DNA from 2 places in the Stenotrophomonas pictorum JCM 9942 genome. Region 1 is predicted to be linked to the other one. Evidence: riboswitches for the same ligand, from Rfam matches in the RefSeq annotation. Region 1 holds a riboswitch; the other holds the start of a gene.
The links. A riboswitch is a leader RNA that binds a small molecule or an ion and turns the genes downstream of it on or off. The one in region 1 is predicted to bind cobalamin.
Positions count from the first base shown of each region.

Region 2: linked by a shared signal. The riboswitch ahead of ARC78_RS00705 (ribonucleoside-diphosphate reductase subunit alpha) and the one ahead of btuB (TonB-dependent vitamin B12 receptor) in region 1 are both predicted to bind cobalamin.

Region 1 covers NZ_LLXS01000038.1:41,264-44,624, reverse strand. Annotated here, with positions in the region: gene cobT (nicotinate-nucleotide--dimethylbenzimidazole phosphoribosyltransferase) at 1-1,039, opposite strand, end outside; cobalamin riboswitch at 1,128-1,365, shown strand; gene btuB (TonB-dependent vitamin B12 receptor) at 1,482-3,359, shown strand.
Region 2 covers NZ_LLXS01000004.1:9,972-13,332, forward strand. Annotated here, with positions in the region: gene ARC78_RS00705 (ribonucleoside-diphosphate reductase subunit alpha) at 1-1,202, opposite strand, end outside; cobalamin riboswitch at 1,471-1,694, opposite strand; gene ARC78_RS00710 (Na/Pi cotransporter family protein) at 1,844-3,361, shown strand, end outside.

The DNA of each region.
Region 1 (3,361 bases):
CTTCTTCAAACGTGGCCATCTGGTTGTGCAGCGCGCAGGCCATGCGCACCAGCGGCAAGGCCAGCGCCGCGCCGGAGCCTTCGCCCAGACGCAGATCCAATTGCAGCAGCGGCTGCGCCTGCAGCAGCTCGAGCAGGCGGACATGCCCGCGCTCGGCCGACTGGTGCGAGAACAGCAGCCACGGCCGTACCCCGGGATTGATGCGCACCGCGGCCAACGCGGCGGCCGAGACGATGAAGCCATCCACCAGCACCGGCACGCCGCGCTGTGCGGCGGCGATCATCGCCGCACTCATCGCCGCGATCTCCAGCCCACCGACGCGGCGCAGCGCTTCCCAGCCCGGTGATGCCGCGGCGTTGATCGCCTCGCCATGCAGGGCCAGCGCGCGGGCGATGATGTTCTTCTTCTGCACCATGCGCACCGCGTCCAGCCCGGTGCCGATGCCGACCAGCTCCTCCAGCGGCAACGGCCCCAGCACCGCGGCCAGGGCACTGGCGGAGGTGGTATTGCCGATGCCCATTTCCCCCAGCACCAGCAGGTCCGCGCCGCCGGCGCAGACAGGGTCCACCGCGCGCCGGCCGGCGTCGAAAGTGGCACGCAATTCGACTTCCGACATCGCCTCGGCGGTGCTGAAATCCGCGGTGCCGTGACGGGCCTTGTCGGTGACGACTCCGGCGATCGGGGCGGTCGCGCGGCTGCCCACATCCCACACATGCAGCGGCAGGCCCAGCTCACGCGCCAGCACCGCGATAGCCGCGCCCCCGGCAGCGAAGTTGTGCAGCATCTGCACCGTGACTTCGGCCGGATAGGCCGAGACCCCGCGCGCGGCAACCCCGTGGTCGCCGGCGAACACGATCACCGGCACCTGCGCGGCCTGCGGCCGGTCAGCGGCCTGCAGCGCGGCCAGTTCGATGGCCAGCGTCTCCAGCCGGCCCAGGGCGCCCTCGGGCTTGGTCAACTGCCGCTGGCGGGCGATGGCACGTTGGCGGTGTTCCTGCGAAGGCTGCCCACAGGCCTGCCCGAACCACGTTTCTGTCACGACTGTTCCGATACTGCGATGCAATCGCGCATTTTAACCGCCCGGGCGCGGTTGCCGGCCTTTTGCGCAGGCCTGGCGGTGATCGCATAGAATGCGCGCACTTTCGGGTGACCGGCCGGCCTTGCCGGACGGTTGAAACGGGAAGCCGGTGCCGCGCCCTGCTGGAATTCCAGCCGTCCGCCATTCCGGCACTGCCCCCGCAACGGTAAGCAGGACAAGACCAGGCAACACCGCCACTGTGCATGGCACGGGAAGGCGCCTGGTCGGAAGCAGCCTCGGCTGCCTCGCCTGCGAGTCCGGAGACCGGCCCGGAAGCCGACTGGTTGCGATGCGGAGGGCATGGCGGCGGCTGTAGCGCCGTGTGCGCGACCTCCGTCTTCTTCCCTCTTCTGGCAGCCTTCCCCATCCGCCTGCGCGGGAGCGCGCAGGTCCAGGAGCTTCCATGAAACTGTCTTACCACACCCTTTCCCTCGCCCTTGCCTTGGCCTTGCCGGGCGTTGCCGCCGCGCAGAACGCACCGACCGAGCCGGCTCCGACCCGACTCGATGACATCACCGTCACCGCCACCCGTACCCCGGTCTCGATCGAGAACAGCGTGGTGCCGGTGCAGGTGATCGACCGCGTGCAGATCGACCGCAGCCAGGCCAGCTCGCTGCTGGAACTGCTGCGCGGCCGCGCCGGCCTGGATTTCGCCAACCAGGGCGGCGCCGGCAAGATCACCTCGCTGTTCCTACGTGGCAGCAACTCCAACCAGGTGCTGGTGCTGGTGGACGGCGTGCGCATCGGTTCGGCCACCAACGGCATGCCGACCCTGCAGGACCTGCCGGTCGACCAGATCGAGCGCGTGGAGATCGTGCGCGGCCCGCGTTCGAGCCTGTACGGCTCTGAAGCCATTGGCGGCGTGATCCAGATCTTCACCCGCGCCGCCGGCCAGGGCCTGCAGCAGAATCTGGCGCTCACCGCCGGCAGCCACAACCTGCGCCAGGCCAGTGCCGGCTTCAGCAACCGCGGCGAACGCGGCTGGATCTCCGCCCAGGGCGGCTACCAGAGCACCGACGGCATCAACGCCTGCCGCGGCACCGCCGCCGGCTGGGGCGCGGGCTGCTATGCCGATGAGCCGGACCGTGACGGCTACCGCAACACCTCGATCAACGTGCGCGGCGGTTATGCGCTGAGCGAGGCATTGAGCCTGGAAGGCCACATGCTGAACTCGGACAGCTTCAACGAGTACGACGGCAGCATCTTCGGCGGCAACGAAGCCGACAACCGCCAGCAGGTCTACGGCGGCAAGCTGGCATGGGCGCCCTCGGACAGCTTCCGCCTGAGCGCGCAGCTCGGCCGCAGCAACGACCAGGCCGACAGCTACTTCGCGGCCGGCGGCGCGCGCACCCTGGCCAGCGTGTTCAACACCCGTCGCGACACCGCCGCCGTGCAAGGCGACATCAAGTTCGGCGAAGGCCAGCAGATCAGCGCCGGCGCCGATTGGCAGCAGGACCGGATCGAAAGCACCACCGCGTTCGATGTGGATAACCGCGACAACACCGGCGTGTTCGTCGAATACCAGGGCGGCTTCGGCGCGCACTCGCTGCAGGCCAGCGTGCGCAACGACGACAACGAGCAGTTCGGCAACCACACCACCGGCAGCCTGGGTTACGGCTTTGCCTTCGGTCATGGTTTCCGCCTGACCGCCAGCGCCGGCACCGGCTTCAAGGCACCGACCTTCAACGACCTGTACTACCCGGGCTTCAGCAACCCGGACCTGAAGCCGGAAGAATCCAAGAGCCTGAACCTGGGTCTCGCCCAGTACGCCGACACCTGGAACTGGACCTTCAACGCCTACGAAACCCGCATCGACCAGCTGATCGGCTATGACAGCAGCTTCGCGCTGGTCAACGTCGCCGAAGCCCGCATCCGCGGCGCCGAGCTGACCGGCTACCTGTCGCTGGCCGGTTTCGACCTCAACGCCCAGGCCAGCTTCACCGACCCGCGCGACCACACCGCCGGCGCGGCCACCTACGACAACCTGCTGGCCCGTCGCGCGCGCACCAGCGGCCGCCTGGACGTGGACAAGAGCTTCGGCCCGCTGCGTCTGGGCGTGACCGCGGCCGGCAGCGGCCACCGCTTCGACAACGCCGCCAACAGCGTGCGTCTGGCCGGCTACGGCACCGTCGATGTCCGAGTGGAATACGCAATCAACGCAGAGTGGAGCCTGCAGGCCAAGGCCGCCAACGTGTTCGACCGCGACTATGAAACCGTGGCCTGGTACAACCAGCCGGGTCGCGAGTACCAGCTGACCCTGCGCTACAACAGCAAGAACTGAGG
Region 2 (3,361 bases), on a different contig from region 1:
TTGAACGTCATCCAGCCGTTGCCGGTCTCGGCCAGGGTGCGCATCATCCGGCCGTACAGCTTGCGCGCGGAAATGCGCTTGGCCGCCTTGCCCTGCGTTTCGGCCTGCACATAGGCGCGCTCGAAGGCCTCGCCGTACAGGTCGGTGAGCTCCGGTACCACGCTCGGATCGAACAGCGACCATTCCTGGTCGGCTTCCACGCGGGCCATGAACAGGTCCGGCACCCAGTTGGCCAGATTGAGGTTGTGGGTGCGGCGCGACTCGTCACCGGCGTTGTCGCGCAGCTCGAGGAAATCCTCGATGTCGGCGTGCCAGGTTTCCAGATAGACGCAGGCCGCGCCCTTGCGCTTGCCGCCCTGGTTGACCGCCGCCACCGAGGAATCGAGCGTCTTGAGCCACGGCACGATGCCGTTGGAATGGCCGTTGGTGGAGCGGATCAGCGAGCCGCGCGAGCGCACCCGCGAGTAGCTCACGCCGATGCCGCCACTGAACTTGGACAGCTGCGCGATATCGCCGTATCTGGCGTAGATCGACTCGAGCGAATCGCGCGGCGAATCGAGCAGGAAGCACGAGGACAGCTGCTCGTGCACGGTGCCGGAATTGAACAGGGTCGGGCTGGACGGCAGGTAGTCCAGGCTGCCCATGCGCTGGTAAAGCGCCAGCGCCTCGGGTACGTCCTCGCTCAACGCGCTGGCGATGCGCAGGAAGAACTGCTGCGGGGTCTCGATCACCTTGCGCGTGTGCGGATGGCGCAGCAGGTAGCGGTCATACAGCGTGCGCAGGCCGAAGTAGTCGAAGTTCAGGTCGTACTCGGGGTTGACCGCATCGTTGAGCTTGCGCGCGTTGATCTGCACGAAGCCCAGCAGGCGTTCGTTGATCAGGCCGACCTCGTGGCCGCGGGCGATGGACTGCGAGAACGCGTGGATCTCCTGCCCGGACACTTCCTTGGCGATGAAGCTGGCCAGCAGGCGCGCGGCCAGGCGCCCGTACTCGGGCTCCTCGCCGATCAGCAGCGCGGCGGTGCGGATCGACAGCTCGTCCAGCTCCTGAGTGGTGGCGCCGTTGTACAGGCCGGAGATGGTGCGGGTGGCCACACGCATCGGGTCGACCGCGTGCAGGCCCTCGCAGCAGCGCTGGATCGCGCGCACGATCTTGTTCAGGTCCACCGGCTCGACCACACCGTTGCGCTTGGTCACGCTCATCGCGGTGGCAGTCGGCGGCGGGGTCAGCAGGAATTCGTCCGCCGTGGTGGGGGCGACGGCGACGGGCGTTTCGGAAATGGTCACGGCGTTTCTCCATGCGTGATGCACGCGGCTCCCGTCCCTCGACAGGTGCGGGGCCGGCGGTTCCAGAGCATGGGGACGCGGTGTCGCACGGGCCGCGACGCGCGGACCGGCCAGGTCCACGTCACGGCTCGTGATGCACCGACCATCTCCCCCCGGAGATTCGCGCGGCCGGCACCGCGCGGTGTGCTTCGCGCGGCTGTCGGCAGGTCTTCGGACTCATGGGCGCGGAGGCGCAGGCCTCCTCCTTCTCCGCCGCTTCCCAAGGCCGGGCGGCCTCAGTGCTGTGTGGCGGGGTCGTTCCCAATTACCGCTGCGGGGCAGTGCTGGAATGGCCCGGACAGGCGTCACCAGCTTCCCTCTTAGTCCACCGGGTTGCTGCCCGACAGAACCGACGCGCACAAGATACTGGGCAAAAGTGACAGCCGCAACACTAGATATTGTGAACAACCCTGTGCACAACCCGGCCGCAAGCTTGTCCCGCCACGGTTGCGGGGCATCGCCGGACGGCAGCATATTTTTCTCAAAGCTGGTTCAATCCCCGGCCCTTCCTGCGGGCCGTGGCCTTGAAACAGACGTTCAAATGGATCGCTGTGGCGGTGCTGGTGTTGCTGCTGGGCGCCTCGTTCCACTACAGCGGCGGCTGGCTGCAGCTGTGCGCGGGGCTGGCGCTGTTCCTGTTCGGCATGCAGTGCCTGGAACAGGGGCTCAAGGCGCTGGCCGGCGGCGGCATGGAGCGCCTGCTCGCGCGCAGCACCGCCACCCCGCTCAAGGGCCTGCTGTTCGGCGGCGGCGCCACCTTGCTGCTGCAATCGAGCACGCTGGTGTCGCTGCTGACCATCGCCTTCCTCGGCACCGGGCTGATCCAGCTCGGCGGCGCGATCGCGGTGCTGCTGGGCGCCAATCTCGGTGCCACCAGCGGCATCTGGCTGCTGGCGCTGGCCGGACAGAACCTGAGCCTGTCGCCGTTGGCGCTGCCGCTGCTGGTGTTCGGCGTGCTGGCCCGCTACACCGGTCCGCGCGGCATGGCGGCCGGGCAGCTGCTGGTCGGCATCGCCTTCATCTTCCTGGCCATCGACCAGATCAAGGACGGTTTCTCGGCGATGACCACCATCGAGCTGGGCCGCTATGCCGCCGATGGCTGGGCCGGCACGTTGCTGTTCGTGGCGGTGGGACTGGGGCTGACGGTGATCGTGCAGTCCTCGCATGCCACGCTGATGCTGACCCTGGCGGCGCTGTCGCAAGGCCAGCTGGAACCGGCGCAGAGCCTGGCCATCGCCATCGGCTCCAATGTCGGCAGCAGTGTGTCCACCGCGGTGATGGGGTTCCTGGGCGGCAACCGCGCCGGGCAGCGGCTGGCGCTGGCGCATGTGCTGTTCAACGTCAGCACCGCGCTGGTGGCGCTGCTGGCCCTGCCGCTGCTGCAGTCGGCGGTGCTGTGGCTCACCGCCCGGGCCGGCATGGGCGACAACGCGCTGATCCAGCTGGCCCTGTTCCACACCCTGTTCAACGCGCTCGGCGTGGCCCTATTCTGGCCATGGCAGGCGGGCTTTGCGCGGCTGCTGGAACGCTGGCTGCCCGACCGCCCGCAACCGGCCGGGCTGGTCGCGGAGATCGCACGGGGGCCGGCGGCCACGCGCCGCTCGCCGTACCTGAGCGACAGTGCGCTGCGCAGCGCCGACACCGCCACCCAGGCCTTCAGCCAGGAGCTGCGCCATCTGGGCCGGCTCAGCCTGGAGGTGATCGGCCAGGCATTGTACTGCCCGCCGGACGAACTGGCGGCACCGCGCCACGACGACGTCGTGCTGCGCGGCCGCCTGCAGCAATCGACCCTGGACAGCGAGACGCTGTACCGCGAACACATCAAGCCGGTGTACGGCGAGCTGCTGCGTTTTGCCGGCCGGTTCGAACAACCGCTGGACGAGGTCCGCCAGCAGTGGTGGCGTGACGGACAGGAGGCCGCCTCGCAGCTGGTCAAGGCGGTCAAGGACGCCCACCAGCTGCAGGCCAATCTCAAGCGCTATGCCGGCGCCACGGTGCAGCCGGGGAGTACCGCCAGCGCGGCGGCCAGCGCGTAT